DNA from 2 places in the Ensifer sp. NPDC090286 genome. Region 2 is predicted to be linked to the other one. Evidence: predicted binding sites of a transcription regulator. Region 2 holds the regulator's gene; the other holds the start of a gene.

Region 1 (5,455 bases), on a different contig from region 2:
GTCACCGTCTTCCCGCGGATGCGATTGGCGTCGCAATAGCGCCAGACCTTATCGATCAACGGCTGGAGGCCGGCGTGCGCCGTTCCGAAGTCGTGGACATCGATTGTGAAGGTGTCCTCCGCACCGATCGACTTGCGCTCCCGATCGGGTTTGACCTGGCGCTCGTCTATGCCCCTCGCAACCCAGTAAAAATACGGCCCAGACTTGCCGAAGTGCTGCTGCAGGAAGACAAGGTCGCAGGCTTTGAGATCCGCACCTGTCTCGATCCCGAGCTTGTGCATGCGCTCCGCCGTTGCTGGCCCGACGCCATGGAATTTCTTGACCGGCAGCGCCTCGACGAAGGCCGGGCCGTTCCTGGGCGTAATCACAAAGAGGCCGTCCGGCTTCCTCTGGTCCGACGCCATCTTGGCGAGGAACTTATTGTAGGAAACACCGGCGGACGCTGTCAGTCCCGTTCGTGCCTTGATCTCCTGGCGGATTTCCTCGGCGATCTCGGTGGCTAATTCCATCCCCTTCAGGTTTTCGGTGACGTCGAGATAAGCCTCGTCGAGCGACAGTGGCTCGATGAGCGGGGTGTACTCGGAAAAGATCGCGTGGATCCGCTGCGACACGGCGCGATAGGCATCGAAGCGCGGCTTCACGAAAATCAAGTCCGGGCATTTGCGCTTGGCCGTTACCGAGGGCATGGCCGAATGGACGCCGAACTTGCGGGCTTCATAGCTGGCGGCCGCGACGACGCCCCGCGCCTCGCCGTGACCGACCGCAAGCGGAAGCCCGCGAAGCTCTGGATTGTCCCTTTGCTCGACGGATGCATAAAAGGCATCCATGTCCACATGGATGATCTTGCGCGGTCGGCCGGGCGTTTCCTCAGCCGTCACTTTGGCAGCACCATCGTGGCCGGATCATAGGTCACAACAGCAGGCCTTCTTCAGGGGGTGCCGCCGGCGGCTCGACGATGACCAGCATGTTGCCCGGCAGCGGCCGTTGCAGATGCTTGACCTCGTTCCAGGATCCTGTGAGCCAAAGGTCCACTTCCTCCGGCGTCGTCAGGATCACCGGCATGGCCTTGAAATGGATCGGTGCGACGATCTCGTTCGGCGAGGTCGTCAGGAAGCCGAAGAGTTCGTATTCGCGCTCACCGTCTCGCACCCGCCTCACACCCTTCCAGGGGGTCCAGAAGCCCGCGAAAAACATCAGGGGCCGATCCTTGGTGCCGGCAAACCAGGCGTTCGGGATCTTGCCTCCCGGGACTTTGCTTGCGGGATCAGGCTCGGCAAATGAGGTGAATGGCACTACGCAGCGGCTGGTCGGACCCATCCAGCGCCGCCAGTGCGGCGAATTCAGGTTTCGGATGTTGGTGACGCCGGGGTCGTAGTTCTTCACGACTTCCGGCGGGGAGGGCATGCCCCAGGTGGTGCGCGTAATTTCGCGCTCACCGTCTTCGCCGACGCGTACGATCGGCGCCTGGTAGCCGGGATAGACGTCCAGCGACGGCTCGTTCCAGCCGGCCTTGTCGCGGAAGGCCCTGGTGAACTGGATGACGGCATCACGTGTTGTCGTCAGATTGTAGAGATTGCACACGCTCCAATTCCTCCGTCTCCAGCGCCGCATTCACATCCGCGGTCGTCGGCGCCTGCCCCGTTTGTTGTGTTCGTCAGGAACTCTTGCCTCACGGTCAGTTGACTCGCAATGCGAAAGAGAACAAATAAAGAACATATCAACAGGAAGCGCTAATGCATAGGCCTGAGGAGCTGTTCCTTTCAAAATGCCCCGTCCAGTCGACAATAGGGTCGTTTCCGAGCTTCGTGAACGCATTCAGCGTCTTGAAGGGCCAAGCGGCCGCGCGCGGCAGGTTCTTCCGTTCGGCGATGCCGAAATTGACCGGCGCTTGGCCGGCGGAGGGCTGGCGCTGGGCGCCCTGCATGAGATCGCAGGCGGCGGCAACGGCGCGATCGACGGTGCTGCTGCAGCGCTTTTTTCGGCAGGCGTTGCTGCTCGCACAAAGGGCAAGGTGCTCTGGTGCGTGACACGACCGGATCTCTTTGCGCCCGCGCTTGCCCAGGTCGGTCTCTCGCCGGGCCGCGTTATCTATGTGGAGGCGGGGGACGAAAAGGCGCTTCTTGCCTGCATGGAAGAAGGCTTGCGTCATGGCGGCCTGGGTGCCGTTGTCGGCGAACTGGCGCGCTTGTCGATGACGGCCTCGCGGCGCTTGCAGCTTGCGGCCGAAAGCTCGGGCACGATCGGGATCGCGATCCGCCGGTGGCGACGGCAGGCGGAGGCCTCGGATTTCGGGCAGCCGACCGCTTCGACGACACGCTGGCGGGTTTCCGTCCTTCCCTCGGCGCCGTTGCCCGTTCCCGGCGTCGGCCGCGCGCGCTGGCTCCTTGAACTCATCCGTTGCCGATCCGGCGAAAGTGCAGATTTCGAAGTGGAGGCCCCCGATGCCAAGGGTCGTATCGCTGTTCCTTCCGACCTGGCCGACGGATCGCCTGAGGCGGAAGCTCGCCGACACCGCGCCGCCGGCTGACGCTCCGCTTGTGCTTGTTGGTCGCCGCGACCGCCGACGGGTCGTCATGGCGACAAACGCGGAAGCTCTTGCCGCAGGCCTGAGGATCGGCATGCCGGCAACCAAGGCACAGGCGCTTGTGACCGGTCTCATCGTCATGGATGCGGATCCCGTTGCCGATGCCGCGGCGCTTGAGCGCCTGGCGCTTTGGGCCTTGCAGCGGTACGCGCCGATCGTTTCCGCCGATCCACCTGACGGGCTGGTGATCGACACGTCAGGTGCCGACCATCTGCATGGTGGCGAGGAGCTCATGCTTTCGGGCATGGTCAATCGCTTCCATGGTTCCGGCATCGCCGCCCAGGTGGCGATCGCCGACACCTGGGGCGCGGCACACGCCGCTGCCCGCTTCCTCGCTCAGCCGACGCTCGCTGTAGCGCCTGGCACTCAAGGGGAGTTCCTCCGCACTCTGCCGATAGCAGCCCTTCGCCTCGATCCCTCGATCGTTCATGGCCTTCGCGTTCTCGGGTTCAATACGGTCGGCGACATCGACCGTCAGCCGCGTGCCCCGCTCTCCTTGCGTTTCGGGCCGGAACTTGGCCGGCGCCTCGATCAGGCGATTGGCCGCGTTGCCCAACCGATCGACCCGATACGCACGCCCGAGCTTATCGAAGTCCGTCGCTCGTTCGGGGAGCCGATCGCTGCCGCCGAAACCATCGCGCGCTATACGGCCAAGCTCGTCAGCGTCCTCTGTGGGCTGCTCGAGGAGAAGGGCCTTGGCGCGCGGCGCGTCGATCTCCTGTTTCATCGCGTCGACAATTCCTATCAGGCGATCAGGGCGGGAACGGCGACCCCCGTCCGCGACGTCAAGCGATTGACGCGGCTACTGACTGACCGCATCGAGACGATTGATCCGGGTTTCGGGATCGAGATCATGTCGCTGACGGCGACGCACACCGAACCGCTTGTTGCAACCCAGGTGATTTCGTCGCTGGTCGAGGAGCCGGAAGCCGATGTATCGGGTCTGATCGACATCCTCGGAAACCGCATCGGCCACCGGCGGCTCTTCCGCTTCGCGCCGGTCGCAAGCGACGTGCCTGAGCGCTCCATCGCCCGGATTGCGCCGATGGCGCCGGATGCGGGCGAGACCTGGCCCGGTCACTGGCCGCGGCCGACGCGCCTTCTTCTTCATCCCGAGCCGATCGAAACCATGGCGCTTCTTCCCGACCATCCGCCGGTCAGCTTCACCTGGCGCGGTGTCAGAAGGCGCGTGCGTCGGGCCGACGGGCCGGAGCGCGTTTTCGGCGAATGGTGGAAGCGCGACGCCGAGCTGGTCGCTGTGCGCGATTACTTTCAGGTCGAGGATGACGCCGGCGAGCGTTATTGGATCTTCCGTGCAGGCGACGGCGAACATGGTGAGACCGGCAGTCACCGCTGGTTCCTGCATGGGATATTCGCATGACGGCGCCGCGCTATGCCGAGCTGCAGGCGACGTCCCACTTTTCCTTTTTGCGCGGGGCCTCTTCCTGCGACGAGCTGTTCCAACGCGCAGCGGAACTTAAGATTGAGGCGCTTGCGATCGTCGACCGCAACAGTCTCGCCGGCATCGTCAGGGCGCATCAGGCTTCCAAGGACACGGGCGTCCGGCTTGTCGTCGGCTGCAGGCTCGATCTCGACGATGATCTCTCCGTGCTGGTCTATCCCACCGACCGGCCGGCCTATGCCCGCCTTTGCCGGTTGCTCTCGCTTGGCAAAAAGCGCGGCGGCAAGGCGAAATGCCGGCTCGGCTGGGCCGATCTGGTTGCCTATGGCGAAGGCCTGATTGCCGTTCTCCTTCCGGACCAGCCAGATCAAGATTTGGCGCTGCAGCTTCGGCGCCTGCGGGAAGCCTTCGATGATCGCAGCTACCTGGCCCTGACGCTCAGGCGGCGGCCGAACGATCAACTGCGGCTTCATCAGCTTGCAAACATGGCCGCCGTCCATGGCGTCGCGACGGTCGTTACCAATGACGTCCTGTTTCATGTGCCTGAGCGGCGCATTCTCCAGGATGTCGTCACCTGCATCCGTCACAACATAACCATCGATGACGCGGGCTTCAGGCGCGAGCGCCATGCCGATCGCTACCTGAAGCCGCCGGAGGAAATGGTGCGGCTCTTCCCGCGCTACCTGGAGGCGCTCGATCGCACGATCGAGATCGCGGAGCGGTGCCGTTTCTCGCTTGACGAACTTGCCTATCAGTATCCCGAGGAGCGTTCCAATCCGGAGCTGACGGCGCAACAGACGCTTGAGCAACTGACCTGGGAGGGTGCGGTCTGGCGCTATCCCGAGGGGCTTCCCGACAAAGTCAGGCGCAACCTCGAGCACGAGCTCCAGCTGATCGAGAAGCTCCAATATGCGCCCTATTTCTTGACCGTGAACGCGATCGTCCGCTTCGCGCGCTCGAAGGACATTCTCTGTCAGGGCAGGGGATCGGCGGCCAATTCCTCGGTCTGTTATGTGCTCGGGATCACCTCGATCGACCCCGATACCAACGATCTCCTTTTCGAACGCTTCGTCTCCGAGGAGCGGCGCGAACCGCCCGATATCGACGTCGACTTCGAGCACGAGCGCCGCGAGATCGTCATGCAATGGGTCTTCGACACCTATGGCCGCGATCACGCGGCACTCTGTTCGACCGTCATCCGCTACCGGTCGAAAGGCGCGCTACGCGATGTCGGCAAGGCGCTCGGGCTGCCGGAAGACATGACGAAGATGCTGTCGTCCCAGGTCTGGGGATGGGGCGAGGATGTCGGCGAAAAGCATGCCGAGGAATTGAACCTCAATCTTGGCGACCGGCGCCTTCGTCTGACGCTGGACCTTGCCCGCCAACTGATGGGCGCGCCGCGTCACCTGTCGCAGCACCCGGGTGGCTTCGTGCTGACCCATGATCGGCTCGACGAGCTCGTGCCGATT
Region 2 (5,455 bases):
TAGCTCAGTTGGGAGAGCGCCGCAATCGCACTGCGGAGGTCGAGGGTTCGACTCCCTTCGGCTCCACCAAAGCAAACAGAATCGTGCCCATTGCCGAAGCATTGAAGAACCGCGGCTGATTTGTAATCAGCAGATCGCAAGTTCGAGTTTCTCTGGGGACACCACTCGTCCCGGCCACCGCCCGGCCTTCGCGCAACAACGCCCGCTCACGCGCCCCCTGTTTTCAGAGGCTGAACGGATCCCGTGCCGAGCGTTTTTCGCTCGGTGCATTGAACGGATCCGCCTTCTTCTCCCTGGACTTGCGGCCTTCGTCGGCGATGATCTCGTCGACTGCCTTCTGGCACTTCATCAGCTCTTCGGCCGCGGGGCCAGTGCCGCGCAGGCTGAGATTGGCGATGACGCGATCTTCGAACGCGATGGCCAGGCCCCGCTTGCGCACGAAGCCCGTCAGGAACTCGGCGTCGGTGACGTTCACGAACAGAAACTTTCCGCTCGCATCGCCAGCGGCGGTCGCCGAAGCGCTCCAGGGCTCGGTCTTGTCGAAGCGAAACGTCAGGTCGTATTCCTTGCCGACCTCAAGCGACCGCCAGTCGTCGCTGGCAAAGCTCATGTAGAGCGGCGACTCGGAGCCCTTGGGATAGAACCCGAGGCGCAGGGTGACGCCGCCGTCGAATTCCGACGAGATGAAGCAGGAGCCCTCCATCGAGGTGTCGGATGCAACGGTCCAACCGTCGACGTCCTTCCACTTGATGATTTCGGACTCCTCAGCCGCGGCCGATCCCGCGGCGATCAGACAGCTTACCAATCCGACCAGCAATCTACGCATGCAAAACCCCCGTTTGCCCGCATTTTGATAGGTCCCCGCGCCGCTGTCGAGGGTACCGAGCCCGATACCAGCAACATTTTAGGAATATTCACCTCTCTGCGGCAAGCGGACGCGCCCATCACATGGCGAAAGGATCCTTCGACGACTTGGTCTGGCCGCCACCGGCAAAGGGATCGTTGTTCGGGGCAGTGCCACCGGCGCCGGCAAAGGGATCGTTCGCTGCCCCCTGCCCGCCATTCGGGATCAAGGCGCTCACCGCCTCCTGACATTTGAACATCTCGCTCACCGCCTTCATCGAATCGCGCAGGCTGAGGCTCGCGACGACGCGTCCCTCGAAGGCCAGCGCCAAGGTGTTCTTGCGAACGAATTCGGTAAAGAAGTCGGTGTTGGAAAAGTTGACGACGAGGGCCTTGGCGCCGGTAAGATCGACGCCGAATGCAACGGCCGGCCACTGGCGACCACGGTCGAGCTGCAGGGCGACGTCATATTCCCGCTGCGGCTCGATGGATTTCCAGTCGGCATTGCCGATCGAAAGAAACGCCAGGTTCGCCGACCCACGCGGATAAAAGCCGATACGAAGGATCGCGCCTGCATCATAGCTCGTCGCGGCGTAACACGAGCCTCCCAGGGAAGGATCGGAACCCACCGTCCAGGCGTTGATCCGTTTCCAGATGTTCGAACGCCCTTCTTCAGCAGACGCCGCTCCGGCCGTGAGCAACAGACCGAGCACCACCAACGACAATCTACGCATGCAATTACCCCACTTTCCACGCAAAGTTATCCTTTTTTGACCTCCTGTCGAGACGGTGATGCCCCTTCCTCGCAGGGATTTTTGCGCATCCCGCACCCCCGGCCCTAAAGCCGGTACAGCCGTCGCGTTCTTCGCGGGTCGCAAGAGGAACGCTCAAGATGAACTCGAGGTGGAGCGGCTGGCGCAAATCAGACACAGCCTGTAGGCAAAGAGCTGTTGAACACGGCAGAGTGATCGCCATGCTTGCTGGACTTCGGAACGAAAGCACGGTTCACATCGTTTACCACCCCATCTTGCCCCCTTCATCAAGTGGACGTTCCCCGTGCTTGCCGCCCTGCTTCTCGCTTCGATAGTCGCATCGCCCAATATGCCTGACGTCAAGCTCAGCGCCGCGACAGTGGATGAACTCCAGACCGATTTCGAACGGGCCGTGCCGTGCCATCAGATCGATGGACGCAACGTGTGGAAGGGTGCGCTGGCGTTCTACATCCAGTCCTTCGTTTATGACGGCGACACGCCCGTCGCGACCGACGCCGCCGACGCGGTGCTGCCGGAAGACAACAGCGCAGAGACGGTGAAGGAGTTCGAGGACGCCTGCTCGACCTCGCAAGCGACCTAAATCTCTCCTCATAGAGCCCCGCGATTCGCTCGAATCAGCTGCGCAGACTGGCGTCATCCGGCGCGATTTTGGCACGCAACCGTCGCCGATAAGCGCCCTGCTCCCGCAAAAGTGACCGATCGGCACCCCCAGAAGCGGCCAATTGCCTGAATTCACGGAATTTTAGGCACTTGCGGAACACATATGGAACAGATAGTGTCTGTTCTTGATTTGTTTCACGCCTCTGGAGCGACGTGCCATGCTGACCCGCAAGCAACAGGAATTGCTTCTGTTCATTCACGAACGCATGAAGGAGTCGGGCGTACCGCCGTCATTCGATGAAATGAAGGATGCGCTCGACCTGGCGTCGAAGTCCGGCATCCACCGTTTGATCACCGCGCTCGAAGAACGCGGCTTCATTCGCCGGCTGCCGAACCGGGCGCGCGCGCTCGAAGTCATCAAGCTTCCGGAAGCCTACGCCGCCGGCCAGCAGCAGCCGCGCAGGGGCTTCTCGCCGAGCGTGATCGAAGGCAGCCTTGGAAAGCCGCCGGCGGCCGCTCCTGCCGCGCCGAAGCCGGCGCCGGTTGCCGAAAGCACGTCCGTTTCCGTCCCGGTGATGGGGCGCATCGCTGCCGGCGTTCCGATCTCGGCGATCCAGAACAACACCCATGACATCACCGTTCCGCTCGACATGATCGGCAGCGGTGAACATTACGCCCTTGAAGTGAAGGGCGATTCGATGATCGAGGCCGGCATCTTCGACGGCGACACCGTGATCATCCGCAACGGCAACTCGGCCAATCCCGGCGACATCATCGTGGCGCTCGTGGACGACGAGGAAGCGACGCTGAAGCGCTTCCGCCGCAAGGGCGCGTCGATTGCGCTCGAAGCCGCCAACCCCGCCTACGAGACGCGCATCTTCGGACCGGATCGCGTGAAGATCCAGGGCAAGCTCGTCGGGCTGATTCGCCGCTACCATTGAGCTGCAGGCAGAACACCGAATTAAAAAAAAGAGCCTCGCCAAGGCAATTGGCGAGGCTCTTTCCATTTCGGGTGACCTGAAATCCAGATCGTCTATTCGTGGATCGTATATTCGCCGAGTTCGCAGAGATCCTGCGTGTCCTCGGTCGTATCGAGGGCCGAGCCCTCTTCGAATTCGAATCGCATGTCGTATTTGCAGACGTCCCGCCCGTCGGCAATGGTGATTTCCATGCTCTCGCCAGGGTTCAGGACCTGCCGACCGAAAACATCGTCTTCCCACTCATTGACGCCGACCGGCGACGTATAAAAGTTCGTCAGGACCACGCTGGTGTTGTTCTTCAGCTGGAAAACCAGGTCGTCCGCGTGCGCCTCAATAGCGGTCGTCGCAAAACACGCCAACGCCGTCAGGATCAGTCTCTTTTTCATTGATGCCATTGCCTCCGTTCTTAATGTTGACGGACGCTACCGATGCGGCTGATCTCAGCGGAGTCATCGTTCCCCCTCTACCGATTTCACCGAAGCGATAAGATCCGACGGAGGCATAGGAGACGTGGCTTGCGCGGACGTGGGGTCGCGCGCACATCCTCCAACTCGCTGAAAGACAAGAGAAGCTCCCCAGTCGCGAAGGCATTGACGAGATACCAGTTTCCTGGCCATCGCGAAAATACGCGTCGAACTCTCATCCTGTGGAAAGCAGCCATTCGCTGATTCCACTTTGTATTTTTCAGAAAATGCCTCTTGCGGATTTTCTGCAATCATTCTAAATCCGCGCCAACGCTTGGTTATCCAAGCAGTGAGGCCTCGTGGCGGAGTGGTGACGCAGAGGACTGCAAATCCTTGTACCCCGGTTCAATTCCGGGCGAGGCCTCCAAAATCTTCACCTCATTCAAAGTGTAGACACGACGCCTTCAACACGAACGCGTCGATTTCTGCCGTTTGCTATCTTAGCACCAGGGCGTCGGGCGTCCGTCCCACGGGCGCACCAGCCCCTCGGAAACAAGCACGCGTCCAAGAGATTGATCGCCGCGGGTAACCAGGCGCAGTTTTTCGCCGGCCTTGGCGCCTGATCGCCCGCCTGCCGAAACCAGCTTGAAGTCGCCCGCGTTCAGCAACTCGCGCAGGCGCTGCTTGGCGTAGAAGCCACGCGAACGCTCCTTGTCGCAGCTTGCCTGGCGGATTCGCGGCGCATCGACGTCGGCGACACGAATCGTCTCGCCATGAAAGACGAAAGTGGCGCCATCGATCACGCAGTTGTCGTTGCGAATGCCGCAGAAATAAAACTGGTCGGTACGGATGGACGCCGTCTTCACCTCTTCATTCGGTCGCACGACAGGGGTGGGTGGCGTGACGCCGACATTCACCGACGGTACCGGTGCGGCCAGAGCGACCTTCGTGACCGGGTCGGGCTTCGGATTCGGCTTGTGCCTGTCCGCCTGATGCGCGACGCGCTCCTGCGCTTCAGGAACGGCACGCGGAGGCTTCGGCTTCGTCTCCGTTCGCGACGCAAAGGCCACGACATCGGAAACCACGGGCCAGTGCCGCAACTCGGCGCGATGGTCATAGGCCATGACGCCGCCAAGGGTGAGCGCTGCGGCCAGATACCACGGCGCCATGCCGCCCTGCTTGCTGCTGCTTCTGCCCGAACTGCGGCGTCGACGTTTCGTAGTGGCTTTGGCCATCGGTCCCCATCCTGATTCGAGACCGCATTATGCGTTTGATGGGTTGCCGAAAAGTTTTCGAGGGTACCCCAACAGAGGGGAAGACTGCGACGAACCGGTCATTCGCCCTGCGCATCACGGCCGTTCTTGAAATATTCGGGAATCGAACCGCGACCGCCCGAAGATTGGAAACGGCCCTGCCCGCAACAAGAGGACCGGCAATCGCCGTGCGGGTCAGGAGCCTTTCGAAGAATTGGTCTTCCCGCGCCAGCGCGCCCACCAGACGGCCAGGCGACGACGACGGCGGCGAACCGAGGGAATGTCGTGGGAAAGCACGATCAGGCCCAGCGGTATCATCCAGAAGCCCAGCACGGGCAGGAAACCGAGAAAACCGCAGAACACCAGCAGCGAACCCAGCAGGATGCGCAAGAGCGGAGAGTCGGGCAGCGCGATGCGCCATTTGCCCAGCACGATCTGTCGTGTCTGCGGATCAATGCCGAAATGCATCTGCTTCCTGTTTTTATTCATCATTCCCTATCCGGCGTGTTTTCCCACAATTGGGGACTTCTCCACAGCCTGACAACGGAACTTGTCATTTTTTTTGAAAAAAGCGCTTGGCAAATCAGAAAAGCATGCGTATT

What was found. Region 2 encodes LexA, which represses DNA repair genes until DNA is damaged. Its sites were predicted from a motif close to TGTTCNNNNTGTGTTCNG; they were not measured.
Region 1: a site for LexA is predicted at 1,698-1,715, ahead of ACIQUG_RS21545 (ImuA family protein). Genes of this name have one in related genera too.

Annotation. Positions count from the first base shown of each region.
Region 1 covers NZ_JBIVYF010000004.1:205,628-211,082, forward strand. The annotation lists gene dinB (DNA polymerase IV) at 1-878, opposite strand, end outside; gene ACIQUG_RS21540 (SOS response-associated peptidase) at 910-1,581, opposite strand; gene ACIQUG_RS21545 (ImuA family protein) at 1,766-2,527, shown strand; gene ACIQUG_RS21550 (Y-family DNA polymerase) at 2,442-3,965, shown strand; gene ACIQUG_RS21555 (error-prone DNA polymerase) at 3,962-5,455, shown strand, end outside.
Region 2 covers NZ_JBIVYF010000001.1:632,028-637,482, reverse strand. The annotation lists tRNA gene ACIQUG_RS03185 (tRNA-Ala) at 1-69, shown strand, start outside; gene ACIQUG_RS03180 (hypothetical protein) at 224-826, opposite strand; gene ACIQUG_RS03175 (hypothetical protein) at 945-1,577, opposite strand; gene ACIQUG_RS03170 (hypothetical protein) at 1,900-2,196, shown strand; gene lexA (transcriptional repressor LexA) at 2,435-3,157, shown strand; gene ACIQUG_RS03160 (hypothetical protein) at 3,250-3,591, opposite strand; tRNA gene ACIQUG_RS03155 (tRNA-Cys) at 3,954-4,027, shown strand; gene ACIQUG_RS03150 (thermonuclease family protein) at 4,101-4,835, opposite strand; gene ACIQUG_RS03145 (hypothetical protein) at 5,049-5,342, opposite strand.